3 regions of the Dryocola mayonis genome follow, and region 1 is predicted to be linked to each of the others. Evidence: predicted binding sites of a transcription regulator. Region 1 holds the regulator's gene; each other region holds the start of a gene.
The links. The regulator sigma-54, encoded in region 1, starts transcription at its own class of promoters, with help from an activator protein. The targets are predictions, from matches to a motif close to GTTGGCACANNTTTCGCTNT.

Region 1 (5,274 bases):
ATCAGCAGGGCGATAACGCTGCTGGCTTCGGCCTCGGTTCCCGCTTCATTCCGCAGCATCACTTCCGCATCGAAGCTTTGCACCAGCTCAAACAGTTTCATCGCCGGGCGCGCGTGCATGCCCAGCTTATTAGTGATTTCAACGGTATGCTTTACGGTCATGTTTTACGTTTTTCCAGCGTACGGTGACGAGACTGAACGTTTTTACCGCGCGAACGGAAGTAGTCGGCCAGCTGCTCGGCGATATAAACGGAGCGATGCTTGCCGCCGGTGCAGCCGATGGCGACGGTCAGATAGCTACGGTTGTTGGTTTCCAGCATGGGTAACCATAGCTCAAGGTAGCTGCGGGTCTGGTAAATAAAATTGTGAACTTCCGTGTGCCTGTCGAGGAAGGCGGCGACGGGACGGTCCAGGCCGGTCATGGGACGCAGCTTGGGGTCCCAGTGCGGGTTCGGCAGGAAACGCACGTCGAAAACGTAATCGGCATCAATGGGAATGCCGTGCTTAAAGCCGAAGGACTCAAAGACCATCGTCAGCTCGCGCTCGCGCTTGCCCAGCAGGCGGGTGCGCAGCATTTCCGCCAGCTCGTGCACCGACATTTCAGAGGTGTCGATAATCAGGTCGGCACGGGACTTAAGCGGTTCAAGCAGGTCGCTTTCTTCGTCGATGGCGCTTTCCAGCGACAAATTCTTGCTTGAAAGCGGGTGCAGGCGGCGGGTGTCGCTGTAGCGACGGATCAGGGTATTGCGATCCGCATCGAGGAACAGAAGCTGCGGGGAGAAGGCGTCAGGCAGGTTGGTCATCGCCTGTTCAAAGATCTCCGGGTTTTCCGGCATGTTACGCACGTCGATACTGACCGCTGCGGATATCTGCCGCTCGGCGAGGGTTTTCGCCAGATCCGGCAACAGCACTACCGGCAGGTTATCCACACAGTAGAATCCCATATCTTCCAGTGCACGCAAGGCTACAGACTTCCCTGAACCAGAGCGGCCGCTGACTATCATCAGCACCATTTCATCATTCCCCCGCCATCGCAAACCGCGGCATTCGCCACGCCGCAGCCAGATTATTCACTTTTATTACCGTTTTCAGTATCGGTAATGATCTGATAGAGCTCTTCGTCACTGCTCGCCGCGCGCAGGCGGCGGCAGATTGTTTTGTCCGCCAGGCGCTTTGCCACCAGCGACAGGGTGTGCAAATGTGTTTTGGTCTGGTCGGCAGGCACCAGCAGCGCAAACAAAAGGTCGACGGGCTGGTTATCGATCGCATCGAAAGCGATAGGCGTTTCCAGCTGGATAAATACCCCCACCGCGCGCAGGGTGTCTTCTTCAAGCTTCCCGTGCGGAATGGCGATACCGTTGCCAATGCCGGTACTTCCCATACGCTCGCGCGTGAGCACCGCTTCAAAAACAATCTGCGGCGCCAGGCCAAGCTGCTTTGCAGCCAGCTCGCTGATGATTTCCAGCGCGCGCTTTTTGCTCTGGCAGTGGACGCCACTTCGGGTACATTCCTGGTTAAGGACGTTACTAAGCTGTAGAACGGAATCGTTGTTCATCATAAGTTCACCTAAGCACCCTGTTATGCTAACGGCCCGTTGACCTTGGGACAACGAGCCGTCGAGGCGTAAACAGAGACCTGGATTATCAATGTTGTTTTAGTTTATCTTTATGTTTAGTTAACTGGCGAGCCAGTTTATCGATGAGGCCGTCAATGGCCGCGTACATGTCCTGGCCTTCGGCGCTGGCATGTAGCTCCCCTCCGTTTACGTGAAGCGTCGCATCCGCAAGGTGGGTCACTTTTTCCACTTTTAATACGATGTAGACCTGATTAATGCGTTCGAAGTACTGCTCCAGTTTGGCAAATTTCGCATTCACAAAATCGCGCAGTGCGTCCGTGATTTCGACGTTTTGTCCTGTAATGTTGAGCTGCATAGTGTCTTCCTTATCAGTTGAGTCAGACCAGCTGCTTACGCTGATTTGACGGTGGTATGGATAAAGACTCTCGGTACTTCGCAACAGTGCGGCGCGCCACCATGATCCCCTGATCTGACAGCATAGTCGTTAACTTGCTGTCGCTAAGAGGTTTCACGGGGTTTTCCGCAGCAATTAACTTCTTCACCAGCGCGCGTATCGCCGTCGAGGAGGCTTCGCCGCCGCTTTCGGTGTTTACATGGCTTGAGAAGAAATACTTCAGTTCAAAAATGCCCCGCGGGCTGTGCAGATATTTCTGCGTCGTCACGCGCGAGATGGTGGATTCGTGCATTTCCACCGCCTGCGCGATATCCGCCAGCACCATGGGCTTCATGTGTTCTTCGCCGTGCTCGAAAAAGCCCTGCTGCTGCTCGACGATGCAGCGGCTGACGCGCAGCAGCGTATCGTTGCGGCTCTCCAGGCTTTTTATCAGCCATTTCGCATCCTGCAGGTTGCTGCGGATATACTGCGAATCGCTGTCGCTTCTGCTGCTGGTGCCGAGCGCGGCGTACTGCTGGTTTATTTTCAGGCGTGGAATGCTATCTGAATTGAGCTCGACGGTCCATTTTCCCTGGGCCTTACGCACCAGCACGTCAGGAATCACGTATTCCGGCTCGCCGGTTTGAATGGACTGCCCCGGGCGCGGATCCAAAGACTGAATCAGGCACATCGCCTCTTTCAGCACGTCTTCTTTCAGCCGCGTGACGCGCATCAGGCTGCGAAAGTCGTGATTGGCGAGCAGATCCAGATGTTCGCTGACGATCAGCCGGGCCTCGTTCAGCCACGGCGTCTCCTTGGCGTATTGCGAAAGCTGGATCAGAAGGCAGTCGCGCAGATCGCGTGCCGCCACGCCGATGGGATCGAAACGCTGAACGCGTTTGAGCACCGCTTCCACTTCATCAAGGCTCACCTCATCGTCGCCCATGCTTTCCAGAATCTCTTCAAGGGTAACGGTGAGATAGCCGGTTTCATCAACGGCATCCACGATGGAGGTGGCGATAGCGGCATCGGTGTCGGTAAAAGGAGTCAGTTCGACCTGCCACATCAGGTAGTCCTGCAGCGACTGGGTGGTTTCGCCCTGATAAACCGGAAGCTCATCGTCGATATAGTCGGTTCCGGTGCCGGAAGGCGTTCCCGCAGTGTAGATTTCATCCCAGCTCGCATCCAGCGGCAGCTCGTCAGGCATCTCTTTTTGTTCGAGCGCCTCACGGGTGTCCAGCGCTTCGTTTTCGCGAGTTTCCTGAGCGTCGATTTCTTCATGCGGGTCGGTTTGCTCAAGCAGTGGATTATTTTCCAGCGCCTGTTGAAGTTCCTGCTGTAGCTCCAGCGTCGACAGCTGCAACAGACGAATGGCCTGCTGCAGCTGCGGAGTCATAGCAAGTTGTTGGCTAAGCCGAAGTTGCAAACCTTGCTTCATATTCAGAGCGAACGTCCTCAGATGTACAGGTTAATTTTACCTACCCTATCAGAGTCTGAACTCTTCGCCCAGATAGACGCGCTTAACATGCTCGTCTTCCAGGATTTCGCCCGGCGTGCCGTGTGCGATTAGCTGGCCCTGGCTGACGATATAAGCGCGTTCGCAAACGGCGAGGGTTTCGCGTACGTTATGGTCAGTAATCAGCACCCCGAGCCCGCTGTCGCGCAAATGCTCGATGATTCGCTTGATGTCGATGACGGAAATCGGATCGACCCCGGCAAAAGGTTCATCAAGCAGAATAAATTTTGGATTGGCGGCTAAAGCGCGGGCAATTTCCACGCGACGACGCTCGCCGCCGGACAAGGACTGGCCGAGGCTGTTGCGCAGATGCTCGATGTGGAACTCTTCCATCAGCTCGTTGGCGCGATCATCGCGCTGTTCCGGGCTGAGATCGTCACGGATTTGCAGGACCGCCATCAGGTTGTCAAACACGCTCAGTCGACGGAAAATCGAGGCCTCCTGCGGCAGGTAGCCGATGCCGCGGCGCGCGCGCGCGTGAAGCGGCAGCATGCTGATATCTTCATCATCGATGATGATGTTGCCCGCGTCACGCGGCACGATGCCGACGACCATATAGAAAGTCGTGGTTTTCCCCGCGCCGTTTGGCCCAAGCAGGCCGACAATTTCGCCGGAGTTAACGGTCAGACTGACGTCTTCCACCACGCGGCGGCCTTTATAGGCCTTGGCGAGGTTCTTCGCGATTAAAGTTGCCATAACGAATTAGTTACTCTTTTTCGGTGCGGCAGGAGCGGGGGCCGCCTTGCCGTCTTTATTCTGCAGTTGTGAAGGCACAAGGATAGTGGTCACGCGCTTGCCTTTATCGCTAAAGGCCTGCATTTTCTGCTCTTTGACCAGATAGGTGATCTTGTCGCCTTTGATGTTGCTGTCGAGCTGCTCCAGGAAGGCGTCGCCGGTCAGCACCACAAAGTCGTTTTGCAATTCATAATGCATGGTGGAGGCGTGGCCTTTTACGGGCTTGCCGCTGTCCTGCATCTGGTAAAACGTCGCCGGGTTGCCGAAGCCGTCAATCACTTCTTTACCCTGTTCGCCGCCCGGACGGGTCACCACGACTTTATCGGCGTTGATCTTGATGCTGCCCTGCGTCACAACCACGTTGCCGGTAAAGGTCACGACGTTGCCCTGCATATCCAGCGACTGCTGATCTGATTCAATATGAATAGGCTTCTCGGTATCGCCGGTCAGCGCGAAGGCCGAAAAACTGGCGGCCAAAAGCGTACTGGTTAACACCAGGTTAAGGCTGAGTTTGTTTATTCTGGATTTCATAGGATGTTCTAACCTTTTCAATCAGCTCGGCGTTTTTGCTGCGTAAATTTCCGCGCATTTTCAGGCCGCTGGAGTTAAAGCTGGTACCGTACAGCGTCACCAAATCATCAGACGCGACATCCTGAGTGATCAAGTTAACCTGCGCATTGTCTGTGGTAATTTTGCGTAACTGCGAATCGGGAGTCAGTGCCGTGAGTACAACATTCCCATACAGATACAGCATCCGATCATTAGTTAGTTTGGCGCGATCTGCACGTAATGACCAGGTGGCAACTTTATTTTCATCGTACTGCGTCATTACCGGGTTGGTGAACCAGGAAATGGCCGTTTCTGAAAAATATTCAACGTGTTCCGCCACTAACCGATAATTTAACGCCCCCGCAGGGCTGTACACCACGGTAGTGGAGTGTTCGCTTTTATAGGTTGGCTCGTTAGTGTTCACAGTAACCGGCGCCATCATGTCTTTATCGGCCAGATTAATACCGATCAGCACCAGGGCTGCAAGCGACAGCAGGATGATAACCCAACGCCTTGTTTTACTCAT
Region 2 (5,274 bases), 540 kb from region 1:
CTTTCGGTATTTCTTTTAAGCCCTCGTCGGCAGACTGCAAATCAGGAACAACCGCGTGCGATTATTTGCTCAACTAAGCTGGTACTTTACCCGGGAATGGCGACGCTATCTCGGGGCGGTGGCCCTGCTTATCATCATTGCTATCCTGCAGCTCGTGCCGCCAAAGCTGGTCGGCGTGATTGTGGACGGCGTCACCAGGCAGCGTCTTGGCGGGCAAGAGGTGCTGATGTGGCTTGGCGTGATGATCGCGATTGCCGTGGTGGTTTATGCCCTGCGCTACGTCTGGCGCATTCTGCTGTTCGGCGCATCCTACCAGCTTGCCGTTGAGCTACGGGAAGATTACTACCGCCAGCTAAGCCGCCAGCATCCCGAATTCTATCTTCGCCATCGAACCGGCGACCTGATGGCGCGCGCCACCAACGACGTAGATCGCGTCGTCTTCGCGGCGGGGGAAGGCGTACTGACGCTTGTGGACTCGCTGGTGATGGGCTGCGCGGTGCTGATCGTCATGTCGACCCAAATCAGCTGGCAGCTGACGCTGCTGGCCCTGCTGCCTATGCCGGTGATGGCGCTGGTGATCAAACGCTACGGTGACCAGCTGCACCAGCGTTTTAAACTTGCCCAGGCCGCGTTTTCCACGCTTAACGACCGCACCCAGGAAAGCTTAACCAGCATCCGCATGATCAAAGCTTTTGGCCTTGAGGATCGTCAGTCGGCGCTGTTCGCCTCCGAAGCGCAGGACGCCGGGGCGAAGAATATGCGCGTGGCGCGGGTGGACGCCCGTTTCGACCCCACGATTTATATCGCCATAGGCACGGCAAACCTGCTGGCGGTAGGCGGCGGGAGCTGGATGGTCATGCAGGGCACCTTAACGCTCGGGCAGCTTACCAGCTTTGTGATGTACCTCGGCCTGATGATTTGGCCGATGCTGGCGCTGGCGTGGATGTTCAACATCGTTGAGCGCGGCAGCGCCGCCTACAGCCGCATCCGCAGCATGCTGGAAGAGGCGCCTTCGGTTATCGACGGCGATAAAGTCGCGCCGGAAGGCCGCGGCATCGTGCAGGCGAACATCCGCGCGTTCCACTATCCACACACGGCGCAGCCGACGCTTGAAAACGTCTCTTTTATCCTTGAGCCCGGCGGCATGCTCGGGCTGTGCGGCCCGACCGGCGCCGGGAAAAGCACTATTTTATCCCTGCTGCAGCGCCATTTTGATATCGACCAGGGCGACATCCGCTTCCACAATATCCCGCTGGCGCAGATGCAGCTCGACGCCTGGCGCAGCCGCCTTGCGGTCGTAAACCAGACGCCGTTCCTGTTCTCCGATACCGTGGCGAACAATATCGCGCTGGGTAAGCCAAACGCCACGCGGGGGGAGATTGAACACGTCGCCCGTCTTGCCAGCGTGCATGAAGATATTTTGCGGCTGCCGCAGGGCTACGAAACGGAAGTAGGGGAGCGCGGGGTGATGCTCTCCGGCGGGCAGAAACAGCGTATCTCCATCGCCCGCGCGCTTTTGCTGGATGCGGAAATCCTTATTCTTGATGACGCGCTTTCGGCGGTAGACGGGCGCACCGAACATCAAATTCTCCATAACCTGCGCCAGTGGGGTGAAAACCGTACGGTCATTATTAGCGCGCACCGCCTGTCGGCGCTGACCGAAGCGAGCGAAATTCTGGTGATGCAGCACGGGCACGTGGCCCAGCGCGGCAGCCATGAGGCGCTGGTTTCCCAGCCGGGCTGGTATCGCGATATGTATCGCTACCAGCAGCTGGAAGCCGCGCTGGACGATGCGCCGGAAGCGGCCGAAGAGGAGCAAGCCAATGCGTAAGCTGCAAAAGCAGTGGCCGACGATAAAACGCCTGCTGGCCTACGGTTCGCCGTGGCGCAGGCCGCTTGCCGGGGCCGTGGTCATGCTGTGGATTGCGGCGGCGGCGGAAGTGACCGGCCCGGTGCTGGTAAGCTATTTCATCGATAACATGGTGTCGCAAAACCGCCTGCCGATAGCGCTGGTGGCCGGGCTTGCCGCCGCCTACCTGCTGCTTTCCGTGACGGCCGCGGGCCTGCATTACTGGCAGGCGCTGCTGTTCAACCAGGCGGCCGTCGGCGTGGTGCAAAAGCTACGTACCGACGTGATGGACGCGGCGCTTCGCCAGCCGCTGAGCGCCTTCGATACCCAGCCCGTGGGGCAGGTGATTTCCCGCGTCACCAACGACACGGAGGTGATTCGCGATCTTTACGTGACCGTCGTCGCAACCGTTTTGCGCAGCGCCGCGCTGATCGGCGCGATGCTGGTGGCGATGTTCAGCCTTGACTGGCGCATGGCGCTGGTCGCCGTCACCATCTTCCCGGCGGTGCTTATCGTGATGGTGATTTACCAGCGCTACAGCACGCCGATCGTGCGCCGGGTGCGCGGCTATCTGGCGGATATTAACGACGGCTTTAACGAAGTCATCAACGGCATGAGCGTTATCCAGCAGTTCCGCCAGCAGGCGCGGTTTGGCGAACGCATGGGGGCGGCGAGCCGCTCGCACTATCTGGCGCGTATGCAAACCCTGCGGCTGGACGGCTTTTTGCTGCGGCCCTTGCTCAGCCTGTTCTCTGCGCTGGTGCTTTGCGGGCTGCTGATGCTGTTCGGCTTCACCGCGGTAGGCACCATTGAGGTGGGCGTGCTGTATGCCTTTATCAACTACCTTGGCCGGCTCAACGAGCCGCTTATCGAACTGACCACCCAGCAGTCAATGCTGCAGCAGGCGGTGGTGGCCGGCGAACGCGTGTTTGAGCTGATGGACGGTAAGCGCCAGGGCTACGGCAGCGATACTCGTCCGCTGGCAAGCGGCGAAATTGCCGTAGACAACGTTTCTTTTGCCTACCGTGGCGACCGCCTGGTGCTGCAGGACATTAACCTGCAGGTGCCGTCGCGCAGCTTTGTCGCGCTTGTGGGGCACACAGGCAGCGGCAAAAGCACGCTGGCTAACCTGCTGATGGGCTATTACCCGCTTACCGGCGGGGAAATCCGCCTTGACGGCCGTCCGTTAGCGACGCTCAGCCATAACACCCTGCGCCGCGGCGTGGCGATGGTGCAGCAAGATCCCGTGGTTCTGGCGGATTCGTTCTTTGCTAACGTCACCTTAGGGCGTGAAATCAGCGAAGAGGCCGTATGGCGGGCGCTGGAAACGGTGCAGCTGGCGGATCTCGCGCGCACCATGGCTGACGGTATTCATACCCGCCTGGGCGAGCAGGGCAACAATTTGTCCGTAGGGCAAAAACAGCTGCTGGCGCTGGCGCGCGTGCTGGTGGACGCGCCGCAAATTCTTATTCTCGATGAGGCTACCGCCAATATCGACTCCGGCACCGAACAGGCTATTCAACAGGCGCTGGCGGCGATTCGCGAGCACACCACGCTTGTGGTGATAGCCCACCGTTTATCGACCATCACCGACGCGGACACCATTCTGGTGCTGCATCGCGGCCAGGCGGTTGAGCGCGGCACGCACAGCGAGCTGCTGGCTTGCGAAGGACGCTACTGGCAGATGTATCAGCTACAGCTGGCCGGTGAAGAGCTGGCGGCCGCCACGCGCGAGGAATCGCTTATTGCCTGATGCACCAGCATCAGGCAATAAACAAGCATATCGCCAAAGGAGATCCTCCCTGGTGCAATTTTGAAACATTGCGCGCACCAGCATGGTGCGTTTTCCCTTTCCAGGAACAATCTTAATCCCGGCCACATTTTTTCCCGCCCGAAGAACCCGCAACCGCGCTGATTAACGCGCTGAAAAAAGCTGATTTTCATTCCTGGCACGGGGCTTGCTTTATCTCCATCGTGAAGCTGTGCAATCGCCCATTGGCTTACTGGAGGGGAATTTATGAAGCTGGTTACCGTGGTAATCAAACCGTTCAAACTCGAAGACGTGCGTGAAGCACTTTCTTCTATCGGCATTCAGGGGCTGACCGTGACCGAAGTAAAAGGCTTTGGTCGCCAGAAGGGTCACGCAGAGTTGTACCGCGGTGCGGAATACAGCGTCAACTTCCTGCCAAAAGTAAAAATCGATGTCGCCATTGCCGATGACCAGCTTGACGAAGTGATTGATGTCATTAGCAAAGCGGCCTACACCGGCAAAATTGGTGACGGCAAAATTTTCGTTGCCGAACTGCAGCGCGTCATCCGTATTCGTACCGGCGAAGCCGACGAAGCTGCGCTGTAAATGCCTCCCCAATCGTGAAAGGGACAGAAAAAATGAAGAAATTAGCCTCTGTAACAGGCGCCTTAGCCCTGGCGCTTGCGCCATCACTGGCGCTGGCCGCCCCGGCCGTTGCCGATAAAGCCGACAACGCCTTTATGATGATTTGCACCGCTCTGGTGCTGTTTATGACCATTCCCGGCCTGGCGCTGTTCTACGGCGGCCTGATCCGCTCCAAAAACGTGCTTTCCATGCTGACGCAGATTGCGGTGACCTTCTCGCTGGTCTGCGTGCTGTGGGTGGTTTACGGCTATACGCTGGCCTTTGGCACGGGCGGAAGCTTCTTCGGTAACTTCGATTGGGTAATGCTCAAGAATATTCAGCTGACCGCGCTGATGGGCTCTTTCTATCAGTATATTCACGTCGCCTTCCAGGGCTCTTTCGCCTGCATTACCGTAGGGCTTATCGTGGGCGCGCTTGCCGAACGTATTAAATTCTCCGCGGTGCTGATTTTCGTGCTGGTCTGGCTGACGCTGTCCTACGTGCCTATTGCGCACATGGTATGGGGCGGTGGCCTGCTGGGAACGCACGGCGCGATGGACTTCGCGGGCGGCACCGTTGTGCACATTAACGCCGCCGTTGCAGGCCTCGTGGGCGCTTACCTGGTAGGCAAGCGCGTAGGCTACGGCAAAGAGGCGTTCAAACCGCACAACCTGCCGATGGTCTTTATGGGCACAGCAATTCTGTACTTTGGCTGGTTCGGCTTTAACGCGGGTTCCGCAAGCTCCGCTAACGAAATCGCCGCTCTGGCCTTTGTGAACACGGTGGTCGCAACGGCCGCCGCGGTTCTCGGTTGGATCTTTGGCGAGTGGACGCTGCGCGGCAAACCTTCTCTGCTGGGCGCCTGTTCCGGTGCTATCGCGGGTCTGGTAGGCATCACTCCGGCCTGTGGTTACGTTGGCGTCGGCGGCGCGCTGATCGTCGGCGTGGCGGCGGGTCTGGCAGGGCTGTGGGGCGTGACGCTGCTGAAAAAATGGCTGCGCGTCGACGATCCCTGCGACGTGTTCGGCGTGCACGGCGTTTGCGGCATCGT
Region 3 (5,274 bases), 560 kb from region 1:
GCCCGTCCACCGGCTACGGCTTACAGCGCCAGCTCCCGCAGCAGCCCAAACGCCTGCTTCATATGCGCTTCGCTGACGATAAACGCTCGCAGCTGCTGTGCGGCATCATAGCCTTTTGCGATAAGCCCTTCCGGGTCGGCGGAGATCTGCCACCGGAGATCCGCGCGCTGGGTTTCACCCGCCAGATGCAGCGGCAGTTCCGGCGTTTTCACCTTCACCAGCATGGCAGGTAAAGTCAGGCCGTCGGCTGCGCCCAGCAGGTTTTTAGCCAGCGTCATGGCGCTGAACTGAATCGGCTGCAGGAACGGCAGCACCTTACCGTCGATTTCCGCGCAGTCGCCCAGCGCGTAAATATTCGCATCTGAGGTTTGCAGCTGGCGGTTAACCTTGATGCCGCGATTGACCTCAAGCCCGGCGTTCTGCGCTAAATCTACGTTAGGACGCAGGCCGATTGCGGCCACCACGGCATCAACGTCGAGGGTACGGCCGTTGCTCAGGGCCGCGCTAATTCCCTGCCCGGTTCCGGTCAGCGATTCAAGGCGCTGGTTGAACAGCAGCTCGACGCCCATCTGATTCAGACGCTGCTGCAGGCGGCTGCTTACCTCCGCAGGCATCAGCGAAGCGAGCAGGCTTGCTGAATTATCCACCACCATCACCTGCTTACCGGCGCGGCAAAAATCCATCGCCAGTTCGCTGCCGATTAAGCCGCCGCCCAGAATCATCACGCGGCGCGCATCGCGCAGCGCCGTTTCGCAGGACAGGTATTCCTGCTGGCTGTTGAGCGTCAGCATCAGCTCGCGGCCGGGCACGGGGGGAAGCACCGCGCTTGAGCCGGTGGCCAGCACCAGTTTGTCATAGGACCACTGCTGGTCTGCGCATTTCACCAGACGCCTGCTGGTATCGATATCCGAAACCCGGGTGTTGGCGTGCAGCGTCAGGTTGAACTGCTCGGCGAACTCCCCGGCGCGCTGCCGGGTCATATCGTCGGCCCGCTGGTTCAGGCTGATAACGTGGCTGAGATCGGGCTTGTTGTATTCATCCATGCTGTCGGCGGCAATCATGCGGATGGGCACATTGCCGTCTTGCTTACGGATGTTTTTTACCAGCTGGCGGGCGGCGAAGCCCGAGCCGATAATGACGATGCCTGCGCTCATTTTGCCTCCGTTGCCAGCACGTCGAACACGTCTTTACCCAGCGAACATTCCGGGCACAGGAAGGTGTCAGGCACGTCGCTCCAGGCGGTTCCCGGCGCTACGTCCTGCATAGGTTCGCCGGTCTGCGGATCGTAAATCCACTGGCAAACGCTGCACTGCATACGTGGGCCGAGGTCGGCGCAGGTTTTTGCTTCGGCTTCGGCGACGGTTGCCTGCGGCGCGTTCACGGCTGCGGCAGGCAGCGGCGTTGTCGCCCACTGGCGAGCGATTTCACGACCGTGGGCGCGGCAAAGTTCCAGCGCGTCCATGTCCGGGCGCCACTTAGCCTTCAGGCTCAGGGACATTTCAAAACCGGCGTCCTGCAGGCGGGTGGACAGACGGTCTACCGCGCCGCCGCTCCAGCCGTGCGAGCCGAAGGCGCTGGCGCGCTTATTGCGAAAACGTAGGCCGGTCATCTCTTCCACCAAGCCGGCGATTTTCGGCATCATCACGTTGTTCATGGTGGAGGTGCCCACCAGCACGCCTTTGGAGCGGAAAACGTTGGTCAGAATTTCGTTTTTGTCGCTGCGGGCGACGTTGAAGATTTTCACCGCCACGCGCGGATCCGTTTCGGCAATGCCCTGCGCGATAGCGTCGGCCATCATGCGGGTGTTGTTGGACATGGTGTCGTAGAAAATGGTGATGCGGTCTTCCTGATAATCCGCGGCCCATTTCAGATACAGCTCGACGATCTGCGTCGGGTTGTCACGCCACACCACGCCGTGGGAGGTGGCAATCATATCTACCGGCAGGTTGAAGCCGAGGATCTCGGTAATTTTCGGCGTCACCAGGCGGCTGAACGGAGTCAGGATATTGGCATAGTAGCGCTGGCACTGCTCGAACAGTTCGGCCTGGTCCACCTCGTCGTTAAACAGGTGTTCGTCGCAGTAGTGCTGGCCGAAGGCGTCGTTGCTAAACAGCACCGCGTCGCCGGTCATATAGGTCATCATGCTGTCCGGCCAGTGCAGCATCGGGGTTTCAACGAAAATCAGCTGCTTGCCGTTACCAATGTCCAGGCTGTCGCCGGTTTTCACGACGTTGAAGTTCCATTCCGGGTGATGGTGGTGGCCGGTGATGGAGTCGATGGCGTTCGCGGTGCAGTAAATCGGCGTGTCCGGAATGCAGGACATCAGCTCGGTAAGCGCGCCGGCGTGGTCTTCTTCCGCGTGGTTGATGATAATGTAATCGATATCCGCAAGATCGATTTCGGCGCGCAGGTTCTGCACGAATTCGCGGCTGAATTTATGATCGACGGTATCGATCAGCACGTTTTTCTCTTCGCAAATGAGATAGCTGTTATAGCTGCTGCCGCGCAGCGTTTTATATTCAGTCCCGTGAAAATCGCGCACTTCCCAGTCACGTTGTCCAACCCACTTAATGTTGTTTTTAACCTGAATAGCCATTCGTCAGTACCTCAGTATCAATAAAATAAATGATGTTTGTGCCATGCATATTGCAGCTAGCGTGCCAACTTTTTAATTTATTGATTTATAAAAAATTTAATTATTATTGTCGTGCTTTAATTGTCATAATGACCAAGCGGAGTAATGTCTTTATGACATTGTGGTTGTCATTTTGACTAGCAGGGATTAGGCTTAACGCACCCTTTAAAGGAGCCGCCTATGAGCCTGTCTATCACCTCCCTTGCCAATATCGCCATCGATCTGCAAAGCGGCATCACCCATCAGGACCGCTTTGCCCGTTTAGTCCGCACGTTGCGCCAGCTTTTGGGCAGCGATGCCACCGCGCTGCTGCGCTACGAGGCGCGGCAGTTCCGTCCGCTGGCTATTGATGGCCTGGCGCAAGACGTGCTTGGACGGCGTTTTGCGCTGGATGCCCATCCGCGGCTGGAAGCCATCGCGCGCGCGGGCGACGTCGTGCGCTTTCCGGCCGAAAGCGAGCTTCCCGATCCCTACGACGGGCTGATCCCGCATCACAGCGATTTAAAAGTGCATGCCTGTCTTGGCCTGCCGCTGTTTGCCGACCAGAACCTGATCGGCGCGTTGACCGTAGACGGCATGGATCCGGCGCAGTTCGACCATTTCAGCGACGAGGAGCTGAGGCTTATCAGCGTGCTGGCCGCCGGGGCGCTCAATAACGCGCTGCTGATGGAACAGCTGGAAAACCAGACGCCGGCGGCGGCAGCGGTGCCTATCACGGCGAAAAGCGGCAGCGCGGAAATGGTGGGGCTTTCCCCCGGCATCGAGCAGCTTAAAAAAGAGATCGAAATTGTCGCGGGATCGGATCTCAACGTGCTGATCACCGGTGAAACCGGCGTCGGTAAAGAGCTGGTGGCGAGGGCGATTCATGGCGGATCGGCGCGGGCGGCCAACCCGCTGGTTTATCTTAACTGTGCGGCTTTGCCGGAAAGCGTGGCGGAAAGCGAGTTGTTTGGCCACGTGAAAGGCGCCTTCACCGGGGCGATACACCACCGAACCGGGAAATTTGAGATGGCGGATAACGGCACGCTGTTCCTTGATGAAATCGGGGAGCTGCCGCTGACGCTGCAGGCCAAGCTGCTGCGCGTTTTGCAGTATGGCGATATCCAGCGGGTAGGGGATGACAACAGCCAGCGGGTGAACGTGCGGGTGCTGGCGGCAACCAACCGGGATCTGAAGCAGCAGGTGCTGGAAGGGCAGTTTCGCTCGGACCTGTTTCATCGCTTAAGCGTCTTTCCGGTGCACGTCCCGCCCCTGCGCGAACGCGGCGATGATATCACCCTGCTGGCCGGCTTTTTCTGCGAACAAAGCCGCGTAAAAATGGGCCTGAAGCAGGTGGTATTAAGCGATGGCGCTCGCGATCTGCTGCGCCGGTACGACTGGCCGGGCAATATTCGCGAGCTGGAGCACGCTATTTACCGCGCCATCGTACTGGCGCGCGCTGGCCATCCGCAAGGAGAGCTGCTGCTGCAGCCGCAGCATTTTCAGCTGGCGGACGCGGAGCAAAAAAGCGCGCCGGCGGCGATAAAAAGCCTGCCGGCGGTAGACAACCTGCGTACGGCAACGGACGATTTTCAGCGCCGGATAATAGTGCAGACGCTCGACGCCAACGGCGGCAACTGGGCCGCCACCGCGCGTCAGCTGCAGCTCGACGTAGCAAACCTGCACCGGCTGGCAAAACGGCTGGGCGCGAAATAGCCTCTTAAGACACTTTGGTAAATAAGCGGCGGCGGTCGATAAAGCCGCCGTCGGTTCGGAACAGGCCGTCGCCGGTATAGTGCAGCGTTTCCGGCCATTCCGGCTCGTGCTGCACCCGGGCGCAAACCACTTCGAAGATAAAAAAGTTGTAGCTTTCTACCAGCACATCATCATGCAGGCGACATTCAAAATGGGCGTAGCATTCGTCAATGGCCGGGGCGGCGACCTTTCTCGACTTTACCGGCGTCAGTGAAAATTTGGCGAATTTATCCGTTTCTTTTCCGCAGCAGTTACCTGTTCCGGCAACCGTGTCCGCCAGTTCAACGGTGGGCAGATTTATCACGCATTCGCCGCTTTCACGGATCATACTGAAGCTGTGGTTGCCCGCTGAAATCATGCAGCCGATAAGCGACGGCGAGAATTCCATAATGGTATGCCAGCCGAGCGTCATGATATTGCGCTGTCCACGGTGTAACGAAGAGAGCAAAACGATCGGTCCGGGCTCCAGATAGCGGCGAATTTGTTCGACGGGAAAGTCGTATTTTTTGCTCATGGCCTGCTCCTGTTTATGGCGTGGAGAGTTTTGAGCGTAGATGAAAAAACGCCTTCGCGTAGCCTGACAGCCGCTGTCGTACTGCTGTCGTGTTGCTGTCAGGCAGGCGTCGCGGCGCTGTCGTGGTGCGTTAACCGCGCCCGGCGCAAGATAAAAGCTGGTTAAACCCGTAGAGAGAACCTGCTATGAAACACTCAACTATTAAAGCGCTGCGCTTATCAAGAGCCTGGTCCCAGGAGCAACTGGCCGAGCTTTCTTCTTTAAGCGTGCGCACCATTCAGCGTATTGAGAACGGCGGCCAGGCGAGCCTGGAAACCTTAAGCGCGATAGCCGCGGCCTTCGATTTAAAGGTGGCCGATTTGAACGCGGAAATGGCCGAGGAGCCCGCTCA

Region 2: the regulator sigma-54 is predicted to act here: its motif matches at 3,795-3,814, upstream of glnK (P-II family nitrogen regulator).
Region 3: the regulator sigma-54 is predicted to act here: its motif matches at 2,646-2,665, upstream of norV (anaerobic nitric oxide reductase flavorubredoxin).

The regions. Positions count from the first base shown of each region.
Region 1 is NZ_CP150452.1:473,460-478,733, forward strand. It holds gene npr (PTS phosphocarrier protein NPr) at 1-161, opposite strand, end outside; gene rapZ (RNase adapter RapZ) at 158-1,012, opposite strand; gene ptsN (PTS IIA-like nitrogen regulatory protein PtsN) at 1,066-1,557, opposite strand; gene hpf (ribosome hibernation promoting factor) at 1,643-1,930, opposite strand; gene rpoN (RNA polymerase factor sigma-54) at 1,953-3,386, opposite strand; gene lptB (LPS export ABC transporter ATP-binding protein) at 3,435-4,160, opposite strand; gene lptA (lipopolysaccharide ABC transporter substrate-binding protein LptA) at 4,167-4,730, opposite strand; gene lptC (LPS export ABC transporter periplasmic protein LptC) at 4,699-5,274, opposite strand; gene kdsC (3-deoxy-manno-octulosonate-8-phosphatase KdsC) at 5,271-5,274, opposite strand, start outside.
Region 2 is NZ_CP150452.1:1,015,770-1,021,043, forward strand. It holds gene WLO32_RS04910 (SmdA family multidrug ABC transporter permease/ATP-binding protein) at 56-1,831, shown strand; gene WLO32_RS04915 (SmdB family multidrug efflux ABC transporter permease/ATP-binding protein) at 1,824-3,602, shown strand; gene glnK (P-II family nitrogen regulator) at 3,867-4,205, shown strand; partial or broken gene amtB (ammonium transporter AmtB) at 4,238-5,274, shown strand, end outside.
Region 3 is NZ_CP150452.1:1,028,701-1,033,974, forward strand. It holds gene norW (NADH:flavorubredoxin reductase NorW) at 21-1,154, opposite strand; gene norV (anaerobic nitric oxide reductase flavorubredoxin) at 1,151-2,596, opposite strand; gene norR (nitric oxide reductase transcriptional regulator NorR) at 2,816-4,330, shown strand; gene WLO32_RS05000 (flavin reductase family protein) at 4,335-4,883, opposite strand; gene WLO32_RS05005 (2TM domain-containing protein) at 5,069-5,274, shown strand, end outside.